DNA from 3 places in the Mesorhizobium sp. M0633 genome. Region 2 is predicted to be linked to each of the others. Evidence: riboswitches for the same ligand, from Rfam matches in the RefSeq annotation. Region 2 holds a riboswitch; each other region holds the start of a gene.
The links. Region 2 has a riboswitch for thiamine pyrophosphate ahead of thiC (phosphomethylpyrimidine synthase ThiC). Riboswitches for the same ligand answer to the same signal wherever they lie in the genome.
Positions count from the first base shown of each region.

Region 1: it holds a riboswitch for thiamine pyrophosphate, as region 2 does, so the genes downstream of both, thiB (thiamine ABC transporter substrate binding subunit) here and thiC (phosphomethylpyrimidine synthase ThiC) in region 2, are expected to answer to the same signal.
Region 3: it holds a riboswitch for thiamine pyrophosphate, as region 2 does, so the genes downstream of both, thiC (phosphomethylpyrimidine synthase ThiC) here and thiC (phosphomethylpyrimidine synthase ThiC) in region 2, are expected to answer to the same signal.

Region 1 covers NZ_JAMYQC010000008.1:159,348-165,115, forward strand. The annotation lists gene thiQ (thiamine ABC transporter ATP-binding protein) at 1-575, opposite strand, end outside; gene thiP (thiamine/thiamine pyrophosphate ABC transporter permease) at 572-2,191, opposite strand; gene thiB (thiamine ABC transporter substrate binding subunit) at 2,446-3,459, opposite strand; TPP riboswitch at 3,503-3,617, opposite strand; gene NKI47_RS11215 (thiamine diphosphokinase) at 3,745-4,389, shown strand; gene NKI47_RS11220 (ABC-F family ATP-binding cassette domain-containing protein) at 4,405-5,768, shown strand, end outside.
Region 2 covers NZ_JAMYQC010000064.1:6,928-12,695, forward strand. The annotation lists gene NKI47_RS33630 (MFS transporter) at 1-619, shown strand, start outside; gene NKI47_RS33635 (DUF309 domain-containing protein) at 803-1,402, opposite strand; gene pmtA (phospholipid N-methyltransferase PmtA) at 1,522-2,118, shown strand; gene NKI47_RS33645 (IS630 family transposase) at 2,430-3,383, shown strand; TPP riboswitch at 3,738-3,854, shown strand; partial or broken gene thiC (phosphomethylpyrimidine synthase ThiC) at 3,958-5,768, shown strand, end outside.
Region 3 covers NZ_JAMYQC010000073.1:227-5,994, forward strand. The annotation lists partial or broken gene thiC (phosphomethylpyrimidine synthase ThiC) at 1-1,605, opposite strand, end outside; TPP riboswitch at 1,710-1,826, opposite strand; gene NKI47_RS34085 (Fic family protein) at 2,009-3,553, opposite strand; gene NKI47_RS34090 (YybH family protein) at 4,703-5,158, shown strand; gene NKI47_RS34095 (conjugal transfer protein TraG) at 5,677-5,768, shown strand, end outside.

The DNA.
Region 1 (5,768 bases), on a different contig from region 2:
TGGACGTCGGCCACCAGGTCGAGCATGTCGTCGCGCAGTGCCGGTCCGAGCGAAGCGAACGGCTCGTCGAGCAACAGCACCGGCCGGTCGCGCACCAGGACCCGGGCGAGCGCGACGCGCTGCCGCTCGCCGCCGGAGAGTTCGCGCGGCAGCCGGCTTTCCTTGCCGGCAAGGCCGACGCGCTTCAGCGCTGCGGCGATTGCGGCGCGATCGGCCTCGCTCGGCCTGAGCGAAGGCGAGCGGCCGAGCCCGACATTCTGCTCGACGGAAAGATGGGCAAACAGGTTGTTTTCCTGGAACACCATCGATACCGGCCGCGCTGATGGCGGCGCAGTGCTGACGTCGGCGCCGCCGATCAGCACGTGGCCCGACCGCGGCGTCTCGAAGCCGGCCACCAGATTGAGCAGTGTCGACTTTCCCGAACCGCTCGGCCCCATGATGGCGGTGATTTCCGACGCCGGGAAATCGACATCGAACATAAGCGGCGTTTCACCATAGCTGAAAGAGACATTATCGAGCCGCACGGCCGCGCCTTTTTCGACAGAAATGGACCGTTCCGGGCTGGTCGGCATCATGATTTCTCCCTCCTTCCCAGCCAGTCTGCGGCCAACACCAGCGCCAGGCAGACAAGGCCGAGCAGCAGCGCCAGGCCGGCCGCATCCTCGGTGCGGTAACTGCCCATGCGCGCCAGCAGCAGATAGGGCAAGGTCTGCACGGAATCGCTGCCGAATAGCGCAATGACGCCGAGATCGCCGAGCGACAGCGCCATGGCGAACGCGAAGCCGGTGACGAGCGGCCGCCGCAGCAACGGCCAGTCGACCAGCCGCAACCGGTTCCAGCCCGAGATACCAAGCTGTGCGCAGAGCCGTTCGTGGCGTTCGCTCGCCGCGTCATAGGCAGGGCGGATGGCGCGGATGGCGAACGGCATCGCCATCACCGCATTGACCGCAACGACCATGACAGGGGCGATCGCAAAGACATCGCCGACGGTGCGCAAGAGCAGGAACCAGCCGGCGCCGATGACGATGGGCGGCACCACCAGGACGAACCCCGCACCGGTGTCGGCCAGGTGTTCGAGCAGCGTCCTCCTGCCGCTCCGCCGGGTGAGCGCCAGCGCCCGGCGCGCCATGACCAGCGACAGCGACAACGCCACAGAGAGCAGCGCCGATAGGAGGGAAAGCACGGCACTGGTCGCCGTCGCTTGCCGCACCGCGCTCTCGCCGGCCAGGCGGCCGAGATCGGCGCCAAGCCCGGCTGCCAACGTGGCCGCCATCGGCCCGGCGACAAACAGCAGTGCGAGCCCGATCGCCAGTGCGTTCAGCACGGTCTCGGTCGCACCGGCTGAAAAATACCGGCGCGGCGCCACCGGCAGATTGGCATCCCCGACCATATTGGCGCCGAGCCGCGTCAAGGCCAGCACGACGACGAAGGTCAGGGCAATCTGCAGCAGGGTCAGCGTCACAGCCCGCGCCGGGTCGAAGTCGAAACGCAATGCCTGGTAGATGGCAACCTCCAGCGTCGTCGCGCGCGGCCCGCCGCCGAGCGTAAGCACGATGGTGAAAGAGGTGATGCACAGCATGAAAACGAGCCCGGCAACGCCCGGCAGGGCCGCACGCAGCGGCGGCCATTCGATCAGCCGGAAGGCCGGCGCAGCACCCATGCCAAGCTGGCTCGCCAGCCGCCATTGGTCGGCCGGCACGGTCTGCAGCGCTTCCAGGAACAGCCGCGTCGCCAGCGGCAGGTTGAAGAAGACGTGGGCGACGAGAATGCCCGACAGGCCATAGATGCCGGGCCAGCTCTGCCCGCCAATCGCGCCGAGCGTGCCGGCGAAATACCCGGCGCGGCCATAGAGTGCCAAGACACCGAGTGCGGCAACAATGGCCGGCAGCGCCAGCGGCACGGCGAAAAGCTGGAGGATGAAGCCTCGCCCGAAAAAACGCGGATGCCGCGACAGGGCGCGCGCGACGAACAGCGCCGGTGCAACGGAGAGCAGGGTCGACAGCAGAGCCTGCCAGAGCGTGAAACGGACGACGCGCAAGAGATAGGAATCGAAAGCGGCGGCGGCGCCGGACAGGTCGCGTGTGGCTTCGACGACGAGCCCGGCGAATGCACCGCCGATCAGCAGCGCGATGGCGGCGAGCGCGACGATGCCGGCAGTGACGCGGGGATCGGCCGGATGACGCGTACGCATGTCGCGCTACCCGACACTACGACAGGTGTTGATCGAAGGAAATACCTGGCAATGGCCGAGCCCACCCCTCTCTGGCCTGCCGGCCATCTCCCCCTCAAGGGGGGAGATTGCGCACTCAGCCGCCTTCGCCAATCTCACAAGTGGCAGGACGAGGAGAGGCGACAAAGCTGCCGATCTTCCCCCTTGAGGGGGGGGAGATGGCCGGCAGGCCAGAGGGGGGTGGCTTGGCGCAAACATCCGACGAGGCTTGAGCCCTACTTGCTCATCACCGCCAGCCACTCGTCGACCCAGGCCTTGCGATTTGCGGCGACCTCTTCCGGGCTGAACAGCAAGGTCTTGGTCGGTTTGACCAGCTTGTCGAACGCCGGGTTGAGCGGCTTGTCGGTCTTGCCGACCGGGAACATCCAGTTGGTTTCGGGAATGACATTCTGGAATTTCGGTCCGGTCATGAAGGCGATGAACTTTTCCGCCAGCGGGTTCTTCGCACCCTTGGTGGTGATCCCCGCGACCTCGATCTGCAGATATTCGCCTTCCTCGAAAGACGCCGCCTGGTAGCGCTCGGTGTTTTCGGCAACCATGTGGTAGGCCGGCGAGGTGGTGTAGGACAGCACCATCGGCGCCTCGCCCTTGGTGAACAGGCCGTAGGCCTCGCTCCAGCCCGGCGTTACCGTCAGCACCTTCGCCTTGAGTTTGGCCCAGGCTTCCGGCGCCTTGTCGCCATAGACCGACTTGACCCACAGCAGCAGGCCAAGGCCCGGCGTCGAGGTGCGCGGATCCTGGATGACGATCTTCTCTCCGGCATCGCCCTCGACCAATTCCCTGAGGCTCTTCGGCGGGCTCTTCAGTTTTTCGGTATCGTAGACGACGGCGAAATAGCCATAGTCGAACGGCACGAAAATATCGTCGCTCCAGCCGCCCGGCACACTGACGCCCGACACGGCGCCGTGCGGCGAAAACAGGCCGGTTGCCTTGGCGTCGGCGGTTAAGTTGGTATCGAGGCCAAGTACGATATCGGCCTTGGTCGCGGCGCCTTCCAGCTTCACACGATTGAGCAGCGCCACGCCGTCGGCGACCGAGACGAATTCGACGACGCAACTGCATTCGGCCTCGAAGGCCTTCTTCACCGCCGGTCCCGGACCCCAATCGGCGGTGAAGCTTTCATAGGTATAGACCGTCAGTCTATCCTGTGCCGATGCCTGCCCTGGCAAGGCGAGCGCGGATGCCGCAAGCAGGACAATTGAGACAAGAGAGTGGAAAAAACTGCGCATCGGCGCCTCCTTCGTTCGCGTTGAAAGGAATTGAGGCGTCGGGCTGTCCGAAACGTCTAATCCCTCCGCCGGTACAAACCGGATCAGGTTCAGCGGGTTGGCAGTCTTGCCTCTCAGCCGGTCCGCGAAAATCGCGTCCGGCACCCCGTTAGAGCGTTGCGACACATAGGCCCGGCCGAAGTGCTGCGCAAGCGGAAGTTTGCCGGGCATCCAAAGCCCAGCCTTCCGTTTCGTCTGCCGTTTCATCTTCCGTTTCCGGGGCAGGGCTGGTAAGGGCCACGAGATATGAGCACATTCACCATCCTGCTTGGCGGCGATCTCATCCGCACGCCGCTGCTCGACCGCCAGGTCGAAGGCTCGCGTGTCATCGCTGCCGATGCCGGCATCGGCCATGCCCGTATGCTGGGCCTGAGGCCGGAACTCTGGGTCGGCGATTTCGATTCGGTGCCTGCCGATTTGCCGGAAGATCTGGCCGCCGTGCCACGGCAGGTGTTTCCCGCTGAAAAGGACAAGACCGACGGTGAACTCGCTATCGCCGCCGCGCTCGAACGCGGTGCGACAAGCCTTGTGCTCGCAGGCGCCTTCGGCGGCAAACGCACCGACCACATCTTCCTGCATCTGGCGCTAAGCGTCCGGCTGGCGGAAGGCGGGACGGAAGTGCTTTTGACCAGCGGCGCACAGGAAGGCATTCCCTTGCTGCCGGGAAAGACTGGCTTCGACTATGCCGACGGCACGCTGTTTTCGGTGCTCGGCTTCTCCGATCTCGCCGGCCTGAGCGTCACCGGTGCCAAATGGCCGCTCGACCATGTCGAGGTTGCGTTCGGCTCGTCGCTGACCATTTCCAACGAGGTCAGGGGCCGGTTGGAAATCGCGCTGGCCAGCGGCCGCGCGCTGCTGCTCGCACATCCCTATCCTCTTCCGGAAAGCTGAGCCCAGAAAGCCGACATGGCGCCGCCAATTCTCAATCTCGACGGGATAAAGCTGACCTTTGGCGGCACGCCGCTGCTCGACGGTGCCGCCCTGACGGCCTCTGCTGGCGACAAGATCGCCCTGGTCGGCCGCAACGGCTCTGGCAAGTCGACGCTCCTCAAGATCGCCGCCGGGCTGATCGAACCGCAGGACGGCGAAGTCTTCCGCCAGCCTTCGGCGACCGTGCGCTACTTGCCGCAAATGCCCGACATGGACGGCTTTGCGACTGTCCGCGCCTATGTCGAGGCGGGGCTCGGGCCGGCCGACGATCCCTACCGCGCCACCTATCTGATGGAGCATCTCGGCCTGACCGGCGAGGAACGGCCGAACGACCTCTCCGGCGGCGAGGCGCGGCGCGCCGCCCTCGCCCGCGTCATGGCGCCGGAGCCCGACATTCTCCTCCTCGATGAGCCGACCAATCATCTTGACCTTTCGGTCATCGAATGGCTGGAGGAGGAGCTTGCCCGCACCTCCTCGGCACTGGTCGTCATCTCGCATGACCGCCGTTTTCTCGAACGCGTGTCGCGCGCCACAATCTGGCTCGACCGCGGCCAGACTCGCCGTCTCGACAAGGGCTTTGCCTATTTCGAGGAATGGCGCGACACGGTGCTGGAGGAGGAAGAGCGCGAGCAGCACAAGCTCGGCCGCCAGATCGTGCGTGAGGAGCACTGGCTGCGCTATGGCGTGACGGCAAGGCGCAAGCGCAACATGCGCCGGCTCGGTGAGTTGCAGACCATGCGCCAGCGCTTTCGCGGCCACCGCGGCGCCGAGGGTGCGGCGACGATGACAGCCAGCGACGCCGCCGAATCCGGCAAACTGGTGATCGAAGCCAAGAACATTGAGAAGAGCTTTGGCGATCTGACCGTGGTCAAGGGATTCTCGACCCGCATCCAGCGCGGCGATCGCGTCGGTCTGGTCGGGCCGAACGGCGCCGGCAAGACGACGCTGTTGAAGATGCTGACCGGCGAATTGAAGCCGGACGCGGGCACGGTGCGGCTCGGCACAAATCTGGAGATCGCCACGCTCGACCAGAAGCGCGAAGCCGTCGACCCGCAGGAGACATTGGCGCAGTATCTCACCGACGGGCGCGGCGAGAACCTCGTCATCAATGGCGAGCAGCGCCACGTCGTCTCTTACATGAAAGACTTCCTGTTCAAGCCGGAACAGGCGCGCACGCCGGTGCGCGAGCTTTCGGGCGGCGAGCGGGCACGGCTGATTCTCGCACGCGTTTTGGCGCGGCCGGCAAACCTGCTTGTGCTCGACGAGCCGACCAACGACCTCGACATGGAGACGCTGGAGCTGCTGCAGGAATTGGTCGCCGGTTTTGCCGGCACGGTGAT
Region 2 (5,768 bases):
GCTGGCGAGCCCGCGCTGGGTCGTGGGGCGCACAATCTCGATCTACTATGCCTTGATTGATGGTGGCATCGCGCTCGGCAGCTGGGTGTGGGGCACGGTTTCCCAGAACCATTCCCTGACCTGGGCGCTGGAGGGCTCCGCTGCAGCCCTGTTGCTCGTCGCCGCAGCCGGCGTTCTGTTTCCTCTTCGCGAGCGCCGCGAATCCGAACCCGATCCTTTGGGCGAATTCGACGCCCCAGCTGTCGCTCTCAATTTGAAGCCGAGAAGCGGCCCGATCGTGGTCAAGGTCGAATACCTGATAGCCGAGAGAAATCTCGAGGCCTTCCTCGACCTCATGCGGCAGCGGCGTCATGTACACAGCCGCGTGGGTGCGCGGAACTGGACGCTCCAGCGCAACCTTCAGAAGCCTATGCAATGGACAGAAACATTCCGCACGCCGACCTGGACAGACTACCTTCGCCTCAATCATCGTCTCACGGAAGTAGACAAGGAACTGGACGAACGAGTCTTCCAGCTGCACGCGGCAGAGTCCCCACCTCAAATGACACTTTCCATCGAGCGGCCGACAAGCTCGGCCCGCAAGCCCGAGCACTCAGCTTTTCGCCATCCCCGTCATTGAAGCCTGGCCGGCATCTCTGTCATCAATCGATGGCTACGAGCGCGACCGGTCAGCCCCCGACCTTCAAGACCATCGACATCGAAGCGGCCGCGAGTTGCCTATAAAACATCACTGCACTCTTATTGTTTGTGACGCATGCGGGTGGTGAGCGGTTTTCAAAGGCCTCGTTTCCTGCTGACAAAGTTAGCTTGGACCACTGAATTGCCGATCGCTCTCGGATCCTGGTGCGAGTATGAAATCAAAGACGGGCTCAGGCTGGGCAGGCTTTGGCTCCCGCAGAACAACCGGGTAAGCTACGATCGCTTGGGCATGTTCAGCGAGCGCGGCGGGTGTCATTCCCAGTGCTTTCTCAAACAGGCCGCCCGGCACTCTCACCACCTGACGAAAAAGCCCTGCAGCTCTTGTAGCATGGCGCGCCGCAGCGACCCGCTTGCCCTCGCGGATCTTCACCCCGGCCGCCGCCAACAGGATCAGCCCCTTGAAGAACAGGCGGTGCTGAGCGCTTTGTTTGGCAGCGTGCCAAAGAGGCTCCCAAGCCTCATGCGCTTCCCAGTAGTAGCCGTGGTTGAAAAGATCGATCCCCCATCGAAACACATCTGAGCCGAGCGCTTCGCCAACGGCGACCGTCACCGGATCTGTTCGGTAACTATGGCCCAAGGGATCGCGCACCGGATGCGGATGTTTGCCGGGCAGATACGCATAGCTCGGGAAACTCTTTCGGGCAGCAAGCGAGGGCGTGACATAGACCCAGCAAACACGAAAGCGCGTTAACGGGCAATTCATGCTGAGCGCGCCCTGACACGCAAGCAGTCTTAACCGGCTTTTAAACCGTGCCGAGATTGGCAAAAACGCGCTTTGCGAGATACATGACGCTGGGTAAGCGGCTGATGCAAGGAGGAGATATGATTCTGCGACTGAAGGAGCGGCTCGGCAAACGGTTTGAGGAAGAAGTCCAATTCTTCAAAGGCTGGCAGAAGGACAAGAAGGGCGTGGGAGCCCTTATTCCCACTTCGGTTTATGCGGCACGCCGGATGGCAAGCGTGGTGAATCCACGGTCAGGATTGTCGATTCTGGAGCTCGGCGCGGGAACTGGTGTCATCACAAAGGCGATCCTGGCTAGGGGAATCAAGCCGCACCAGCTGGTTTCAGTCGAATATTCCAACATTTTCTACAACTGCCTGGTGCAACGCTTCCCGAATGTGGACTTCAGGTTGGGCAACGCATTTACGCTGGACGAAGCTTTGGGTGACCGCAAAGGTGAACAGTTCGATTGTGTTGTAAGTGCAGTCCCACTGTTGAGCTTTCCAATGGAACAGCGTGTCGCGCTGGTTGAGGATCTGCTTGCCCGCATTCCTGCCGGCCGGCCCCTAATTCAGATCACATATGGACCTCTGTCGCCGGTGATCAAGATGCCAGACCGTTACGTGGTTTCCCACTATCACTTCGTTGTCCGCAACATACCGCCGGCACAGCTCTGGACTTATCGTCGAGCAGTCTAGCCAGATCTGGACGGTTTCCTTCTCTGAGGGTTCCGCTGGGTGGTGGCCTTCCACCCAAACAGGATGTGGACAGAGCAGGGGCAGACGCCAGATTGCCAAGAAGACGAAGCGGTCCTGGTTTGATTTGACAGACGAGCGGTGGGTGCAGTTCGGACAGCTGATGTCGAAGCCTCGACGTCGCGGTCGTCCGCGCGAGGTAATTCCGGGAGGTTGTCAGGGCAAGCGCTAGAGCGTCGGACGTTCAGTTTGAATCGCGAGGGATTCCAGTGAGGCGTGGTTCATGATTCACTTCCTGTAGGAGGTGATTTGCCATGCCCAAGCCCTATTCGCTCGATTTGCGTGAACGTGTTGTGCGGTTTGTCGAGGCTGGCCACTCGCGGCGTGCGGCGGCGGCACATTTTGGGGTGTCGGTTTCGTTTGTCGTGATCCTGATGAGGAACTATCGAAAGACCGAGAGCCTGGCGCCCAAGGCCAGCGGTGGCCGCCGCCATTCCAAGCTCGACCCGCATCGTGCGTTCCTGCTTGGCCGTGTGGCCGAGAAGGATGACACCACCATGCCGGAGCTTGCCGCCGAGCTGGCCGCTGCTACAGACGTCCAGGTCGCTCCTGCCTCGATCTCGCGCTGGCTTATCAGGAATGGCTATCGCTTCAAAAAAACGCTGCTGGCCAGCGAGCAAGATCGTCCCGACGTCAGCAAGGCGCGGCAGGAGTGGCAGACCAGGCGCCAGCCGCGGATGCGGCTTGAGCCACATCGGCTGGTGTTCATCGACGAAACCGGAACCACTACGAAGATGACACGTCTGCGCGGCCGCTGCCTAAAGGGCCAACGGCTGCGCTCAAAGGCACCGTTCGGGCATTGGAAGACGCAGACCTTCATCGCCGGGTTGCGCTGTCATGGGCTCACGGCCCCTTTTGTTATCGACACGCCGATGAACCGGCGCATCTTCGAAACCTATGTCGAAACGCAGCTCGCTCCGACGCTGGCAAAGGGCGATGTCGTCATCCTCGACAATCTCGCTGCCCACAAGAGCCCGGCCGCCGAGGCAGCGATCCGGGCCAGAGGCGCATGGCTGCTCTTCCTGCCGCCCTACAGCCCAGATCTCAATCCCATCGAAATGGCATTTGCCAAGCTCAAGGCGCACCTGCGCGCAAAGGCCATCAGAACCATCGACGCCCTGTGGCAGGCCATTGGCGATATCTGCAATCTCTTCTCTCCAACAGAATGCAGAAATTACTTCGCAGCCGCAGGGTATGGACTCACATGAAAGTCCGCCGCTCTAGACTAGCGCTGGGTGAAGCATCTGTTCGCCAATGGCGCCTATGGCTCAACCTCACGGGCACCTGCACTTGATGGTCGAGATCATCCGTCGATTCGACGGTCAGAATAGCTCCAAATTCTGCCGCAGGGTGGTCGAGCGAACCTTCGGCGCGGCTACGGGTATCGATGTCTCTCAGCTCCTCCCTGAATTTCAAAACCGACTCAGAAAGGCGTCCTTCTTGGCGAAATCGGTGACGTGGTGCCGCAAGCACGGCTATTCTCGGACGGCGGCGCTAAGTTCGCCGGTCGCACGGACGGGCCAAATGCGCTTGACAAAGCCGCGCCGGCCCGTTCAACCTGGGGCATTCACCAGGGGAGTCCCGGCAAGGGGCTGAGATACTGCTGGCTTTCGCGGCGCAGTGACCCGTTGAACCTGATCCAGTTCATACTGGCGTAGGGACGGTGCAAGCGCTTTGCGGGAGTTCACGCCCGAGGTCCTGTTTCGGCAGGTCGACAGAAGCGTCTTTTCATCCTTCCGGCACAGAACTGGGTCTCCAATGCATGAGCAAAGGAGCCTCAAGATGAATGCCCTCACCCCCGCCGTGTCGACGGGACCGCTGCCCGCCTCGCGGAAGATCCACAAGCCCGGCACCATCCACCCGCAGATCAAAGTGCCGATGCGCGAAATCTCCGTCCATCCGACGGCCGGCGAGCCGCCCGTCACCGTCTACGATCCGTCAGGCCCCTATACAGACCCGACTGTCGAAACCAGCATCGAAAACGGCCTTGCACGGCTTCGCCATGAATGGGTCACCGCGCGCGGCGATGTCGAAGCCTATGACGGCCGCCACGTCCGGCCAGAAGACAATGGGTTTGCGGCGGGCGAGCGCCTAACACCGGAATTTCCAGTCCGCAACCGGCCACTCCGGGCCAAGACCGGCAAGGCGGTGACACAGTTTGCCTATGCGCGCGCTGGCATCATCACGCCCGAAATGGAGTTCGTCGCCATCCGCGAGAATCTTGGTCGCGAGATCCTGCACGGCAAGCTTGAGCGCTACGGCGAGGCCTTCGGCGCGGCGATCCCCGACTTCGTCACGCCTGAATTCGTCCGCCACGAGGTGGCGCGCGGACGCGCGATCATTCCCGCCAACATTAATCATCCCGAGAGCGAACCGATGATTATCGGTCGCAATTTCCTGGTCAAGATCAACGCCAATATCGGTAACTCCGCCGTCACATCGTCGATGGCTGAAGAGGTCGAAAAGATGGTGTGGGCGATCCGCTGGGGCGCCGACACGGTGATGGATCTGTCGACCGGCCGCAACATCCACAACATCCGCGAATGGATCGTCCGCAACTCGCCGGTGCCGATCGGCACGGTGCCGCTTTACCAGGCGCTCGAGAAAGTCGGCGGCATTGCCGAGGATCTTACCTGGGAGGTTTACCGCGACACGCTGATCGAACAGGCCGAACAGGGCGTCGACTATTTCACCATCCATGCCGGCGTGCGGCTGCACTATATCCCGCTGACCGTCGACAGGGTGACGGGCATCGTCTCGCGCGGCGGCTCGATCATGGCAAAATGGTGCCTGCACCATCACCGGGAAAGCTTCCTCTACGAGCACTTCGCGGAGATCTGCGACATCGCCAGAGCCTACGACGTCTCCTTCTCGCTCGGCGACGGCCTTCGTCCGGGCTCGATCGCCGATGCCAACGATGCGGCGCAGTTCGCCGAGCTGGAAACGCTCGGCGAGCTGACGAAGATCGCCTGGGCCAAGGATTGCCAGGTGATGATCGAGGGGCCCGGCCACGTGCCGATGCACAAGATCAAGCAGAACATGGACAAGCAGCTCGCCGTTTGCGGCGAGGCGCCGTTCTATACGCTTGGACCGCTGACGACCGACATCGCGCCGGGCTACGACCACATCACCTCAGGCATCGGTGCTGCCATGATCGGCTGGTTCGGCACCGCCATGCTCTGCTATGTCACGCCCAAGGAGCATCTCGGCCTTCCCGATCGCGATGACGTCAAGACCGGCGTGATCACCTACAAGATCGCCGCCCATGCCGCCGATCTGGCAAAGGGCCATCCGGCGGCGAAAGTCAGGGATGATGCCCTTTCCCGCGCGCGCTTCGAGTTCCGCTGGGAGGACCAGTTCAATCTGTCGCTCGATCCCGAAACCGCGCGGTCCTTCCACGACCAGACCTTGCCCAAGGAGGCGCACAAGCTGGCACATTTCTGCTCGATGTGTGGGCCGAAATTCTGCTCGATGCGTATCTCCCACGACATCCGTGCCGAGGCGCAGAAAGAGGGCATGGCGGCGATGGCGGCGAAATACCGCGAGGGCGGCGATCTCTACGTGCCGGCGGACGAGACCGGCGCACCGCTTTC
Region 3 (5,768 bases), on a different contig from region 2:
CGCTGTTTCGGGATCGAGCGACAGGTTGAACTGGTCCTCCCAGCGGAACTCGAATCTGGCCCGCGACAGCGCGTCGTCGCGGATCTTCGCCGCCGGGTGACCCTTCGCCAGGTCGGCGGCATGCGCCGCGATCTTGTAGGTGATCACGCCGGTCTTGACGTCGTTGCGATCGGGAAGGCCGAGATGTTCCTTGGGCGTGACGTAGCAGAGCATGGCGGTGCCGAACCAACCGATCATCGCCGCGCCGATGCCGGAGGTGATGTGGTCGTAGCCCGGCGCGATGTCGGTCGTCAGCGGGCCAAGCGTATAGAACGGCGCCTCGCCGCAAACGGCGAGTTGCTTGTCCATGTTCTGCTTGATCTTGTGCATCGGCACGTGGCCAGGCCCCTCGATCATCACCTGGCAATCCTTCGCCCAGGCGATCTTCGTCAGCTCGCCAAGCGTTTCCAGCTCGGCGAACTGCGCCGCATCGTTGGCATCGGCGATCGAGCCGGGACGAAGGCCGTCGCCGAGCGAGAAGGAGACGTCATAGGCGCGGCAGATGTCGCAGATCTCCGCGAAGTGCTCGTAGAGGAAGCTTTCCCGGTGATGGTGCAGGCACCATTTTGCCATGATCGAGCCGCCGCGCGAGACGATACCCGTGACCCGGTCAACGGTCAGTGGGATGTAATGCAGCCGCACGCCGGCATGGATGGTGAAATAGTCAACGCCCTGTTCGGCCTGTTCGATCAGCGTGTCGCGGTACACCTCCCAGGTCAGATCCTCGGCAATGCCGCCAACCTTCTCGAGCGCCTGGTAGAGCGGCACCGTGCCGATCGGCACCGGCGAGTTGCGGACGATCCAGTCGCGGATGTTGTGGATGTTGCGGCCGGTCGACAGGTCCATCACCGTATCGGCGCCCCAGCGGATCGCCCAGACCATCTTTTCGACCTCTTCGGCCATCGAGGAGGTGACAGCGGAGTTGCCGATATTGGCATTGATCTTGACCAGGAAATTGCGGCCGATGATCATCGGCTCGCTCTCTGGGTGGTTAATGTTGGCGGGAATGATTGCGCGTCCGCGCGCCACCTCATCACGCACGAAATCCGGCGTGACGAAATCGGGCAGTGTCGCGCCGAAAGCCTCGCCGTCGCGCTCAAGCTTGCCGTGCAGGATCTCGCGACCAAGGTTCTCGCGGATGGCGGCGAACTCCATTTCGGGTGTGATGATGCCGGCGCGCGCATAGGTAAGCTGAGTCACCGCCTTGCCTGACTTGGCCCTCAGCGGCCGGTTACGGACTGGAAACTCCGGCGTCAGGCGCTCGCCTGCGGCGAATCCGTTGTCTTCCGGCCGCACGTGGCGGCCGTCATAGGCTTCGACATCGCCCCGCGCCGTAATCCATTCGTGGCGAAGCCGGGCAAGGCCGTTTTCGATGCTGGTTTCGACAGTCGGGTCTGTATAGGGGCCGGACGGATCGTAGACGGTGACGGGCGGTTCGCCGGCCGTCGGATGGACGGAGATTTCGCGCATCGGTACCCTGATCTGCGGGTGGATGGCACCGGGCTTGTGGATTTTTCGTGAGGCGGGCAGCGGTCCCGTCGAGACGGCGGGGGTGAGGGCATTCATCTTGAGGCTCCTTTGCTCGTTGCATTGGAGACCCAGTTCTGTGCCGGGAGGATGAAAAGACGCTTCTGTCGACCTGCCGAAACAGGATCTCGGGCGTAAACTCCCGCAAAGCGCTTGCACCGTCCCTACGCCAGTATGAACTGGATCAGGTTCAACGGGTCACTGCGCCGCGAATGCCAGCAGTATCTCAGCCCCTTGCCGGGACTCCCCTGGTGAATGCGTGAGGTTGGACGGGACGGCTCCGGTTTGTCAAGCGCGTTCTGGCCGCGGCTGATCGGCCGCCGGTCAGACCGTGCGGAAAAAATCGTGCATGTCTCGGCGACAAGTCAAGCGTCGGAGATGAAGGCAGGGACAAGGGAATCGCAAACCGTCGGACTAAAAATCGATCCTGATGATCACACCTTCAATGGGGACCAAAGGTTTGCGCGTAGATCGCCTCGATTCTTCCTACCTCGTCATTGGTCAGCGCGGCGAATTCCTTTTCGCGCGCGCGGTTCGATAGATGTCCATCATTCTGGTGAAGAAAACGGAAGAGCAGATCGATCAACCGCTCGGGCATGTCGATAAAGGCGTCCACCTGCTGCCGGAACTGATCGTAGCGCTGCAGAAATGCGGTTTCCTCGGGAAGGTCCCGTTCGATCGTCCGCTGAACGCAGGCATAGAGGAATTCGGCGTGCGGGGTTGCATCGAAGAACCGGTAGAAATCACCGGTGTCATTCAGCACCCGGACGTTGAATTGCGGCGTCGGTTCCCATTCCACCAACGGCAGAAGGCGCTGCGAATAGCTCTCGAGCACGCCCCTGTACTCGTTGATCTGGTCCAGGATCGCGGCCGAGACGGGAAAGACAACTCCCGGCGGATTGAAGCCGCGCATGGCAAGGACGTGGTGGATTAGGTAGCGGTGAATGCGGCCGTTTCCGTCCTCGAACGGGTGAATGTAGACAAAGCCGAAGGCGAGGATTGCGGCGGCTACGACTGCATCAAGGTTTTGCGCGGGGCCCTGATCGAACGCCGCCATTCCATCAATTAGCCGCGGCAGGTCCTCGGGCCGAGCGCTGATGTGATCGGGCAAGGGCGTGCCGTTGTCTCGGTCATGCTCACCGACGAAACCTCCTTCTTTTCGGAAGCCAAGTCTTACGAAACGGGCGTCGCCAAGTACAATTCTTTGCAGACGCAGCAGCTCATCGCGATTGATCGGCCAGCGGCCGGATTCGCCGATGGCGCGGCCCCAGCGCTGGATGCGATCTTGCGGCGGGTGCTCGCCCTCGATCGCATAGCTTGATCGCGAGTCTTTGAGCAAAAGAAAGGCGGCGGTCCGAGCAAGAAGGTCGCGCGGCACGTCCGCTACGATTGCCTCCGCGCGCCGCGGTAGTTCAAGGCCGATGAATTTTTCGAGAATCTTGGTGCGGAACACCAGAGGGCAGAACTCACGCGTGCCGGGGAGATTGTCCCTTACGCGGTAGCGCGAAGCGGTCTTGTCGGGTCCCGGCCACTGCAGCTCGGGATCGACAACCGGAATGTATCGTCCGGCCTTCGCGTCCGGCAGATCGATACGCGCGCCCCTCAGCCATTCATATAAAAACCAGATGCGTCGGGCATAACTGCCGGTCGGGCTTTCACGGACCAGCGCCTCGATCGGCGCGGGACCGGTCACTTGGAACAGCCGCTTGAGGACGGCAAGGTTCAGTCCCTCGTACTTGAGCGCAAAGGTCAGGTGGCCTTCGAGGGTAGGATTTGGGGCATGGCGGGGGGTCATGATCCGCCAGCCATCCCGTTCGGTAATGCGATGATGCTCGCCCGTGGCGAACAACCTACGGGGCAAGGGCACGGCGAGCCTGTAGGCTCCGATCAGGGCGCTGTACCCGGCCGGGGTCGCCGTTTCAGGAAGGCGGATTTCCTGAAAAACGGTAACAGGACCTGAAAATTGGTGCTGTTGCACCGCAGGCATGAAAAGCGAATCCTTCCATCGAATTTTGGTTAGTTCGGGCCAAAACCTATGAAAAATGATCCTATCCCATGAAAATTGATGCCACAAGACAAATTTTCCGAAAACCGATTCTAAGACGGTGCTGAAGTCGATCAAGCAAGAACTCCGCCACCGGCTCAAGGAAGCGACTTCAGACAAAAAGGTGAGTCCAGGAACCGCCATTCGCCCGTCTGTTAGTCACGAGGCCGGCACGGATGGCCCGCCTTACGTCGAGCCGGATTGCTCGAGGAGCAGCGCGCCGTTCGGGGCTCACTCATAGAGCGCTCCGGCGCGCGATCCCGATTTGATAGCCGCGATCACGCTCGCGACTGATCTTGGTGACGTGGCGGCGTCGGAGTAGAAAAGTGATGCAGGATCTCGGTGGCGTCGTGTGTGTGTGTGTGTGACCTGAAATGAGTTCTCTACGGTATGGGGGGCGGCACGCAGCGCGCGCGTCTTCTCGGCAAACAGATCGACGAAGCGGCACCGAAGGGAAGTTCCCGGCATTCATTCTCGCCATCGCTGCCCCAATTTGCCGACCGGACTGCCGATCGATCTCGGCCAATACCTTGCGCGCGCAAGGGCCGAAGCTGAACTGGGCGGCACCTGCTCATTCGGGAGCTAACTCATGCTTGGCGCGCTAGCCCGAGAGAGCTGTGCCTGATCGAATGCGTGAAATCGTAGCTCGGGGTGGAGAGGCTGACGCGGTCATCTGTCACCCGCCTTCGGGCTGTAACGGAAAGCGCGACATCGTCTCCAATGCTCGTTCCCCACGTCGAGGGCCCAGCGGCTTGGCTGCGGGGGGACTGTCAGCTAGTGGCCGCTGGGCCTTGACGACCAGCGAGCGTAAGAGGAGGCCCTGTGCTGGCTGACGAAAACTTGCGAGCAAAGCCGCGGAAAAGCATCATTCGAACGAATTCTTTCGTCGAGACGAGGAGGCAGTGAGCGGTAGCCGCCGCTTTGAAGCTCTCCGGCAGCTGCTACGCTGGTCGTTCAGAGGGTCGCAGCTGCGCTTGCGCCGTCATATCAGATAAGTCTAATATAATCCGCGCCTGGCCATCGAACGCCGCGGCGCCCTCGGGTCGGCGCTATTCATCGGGTGGGCATGTCGGGCACGCAAGGGAGGACGAAATGAGACTGGTTCAGTCATTTGCATTTGCTGCTGTGCTGCTTCTTTCGTCTGCATTGTCTGCGGCCCCCCACTCGGCTCGTGAGGACATCGAAGCGGCGTTGGTAAAATTCATGGACGCCTTCAACAGCGGAAACGCAGCAGCGGTAGGTCAAATGTATACCGACGATGCCGCCCTGCTGCCACCCGACGGCAAACGCATCGATGACCGCAAGGGCGTGGAAGAATTCTGGCAGGGCGCAATCAAGGCCGGGATGAAGAATCTCACCCTGAAGGCGCTGGAAGTGGAAGGGAGCGGGAATCTCGCCTACGAAGTTGGCGCATTTACGCTCAGTGTGCCGAGCAAAGGCGGTGCCCCTTCCACCGTTGCGGGCAAGTACATTGTCGTTTGGAAAAAAGGGGACGACGGGACATGGCGCCTGCATCGGGACATCTGGAACTTAGGTGCGGCCGAATAGATTCCGCGACCCGTGAGGCCGGCGCGGCTTGCAACAGTTCCAACGAAAGTCCATGGCAATAGCTGATGTGACTGAATTGATTAACAAAATTGAACAGACTTGATGGGTCTGCTCATCGAGTCGGCTCTGGATCTATCGCGCTACCGATCAGGGAGGCGGTAAGATTCGAGCTCAGCAGAACGGCTGACCACCACTTGCCGGGACTAGAGTGTTCTCCGGCTCGGCGCGCCGCTGAGGACTCTTGTTCATTTGGTCATGCGCAATCCGTGGTTCTCCAAGAACCCGTCCATCTCGTCGAATGCCATCTGAGCCGAGACAACTAACTATCATTGGGCAAGTAGCGGCTCAACGGCTCCAGAAGAAAGCAGCCCCCCTATGCTCGTTCAACATTCGAGATCGCATCGGGCAAGTCTTTCCACGTCCGGGTACGCCATGCTGCTTCGACCGCCCCTTTTTTCTTGCGAATTTAGGAATTCGAGCTTTTCGGTTGTTCCGATCATCCATTTGGGAAACGACCGATGCCGGCAAGCAAGGTTTTATGGGGCCAGATCCTCACCGCCTTTCTGATCGTCGTCGCGACAACATGGGGAGCAACACAGTGGACGGCAGG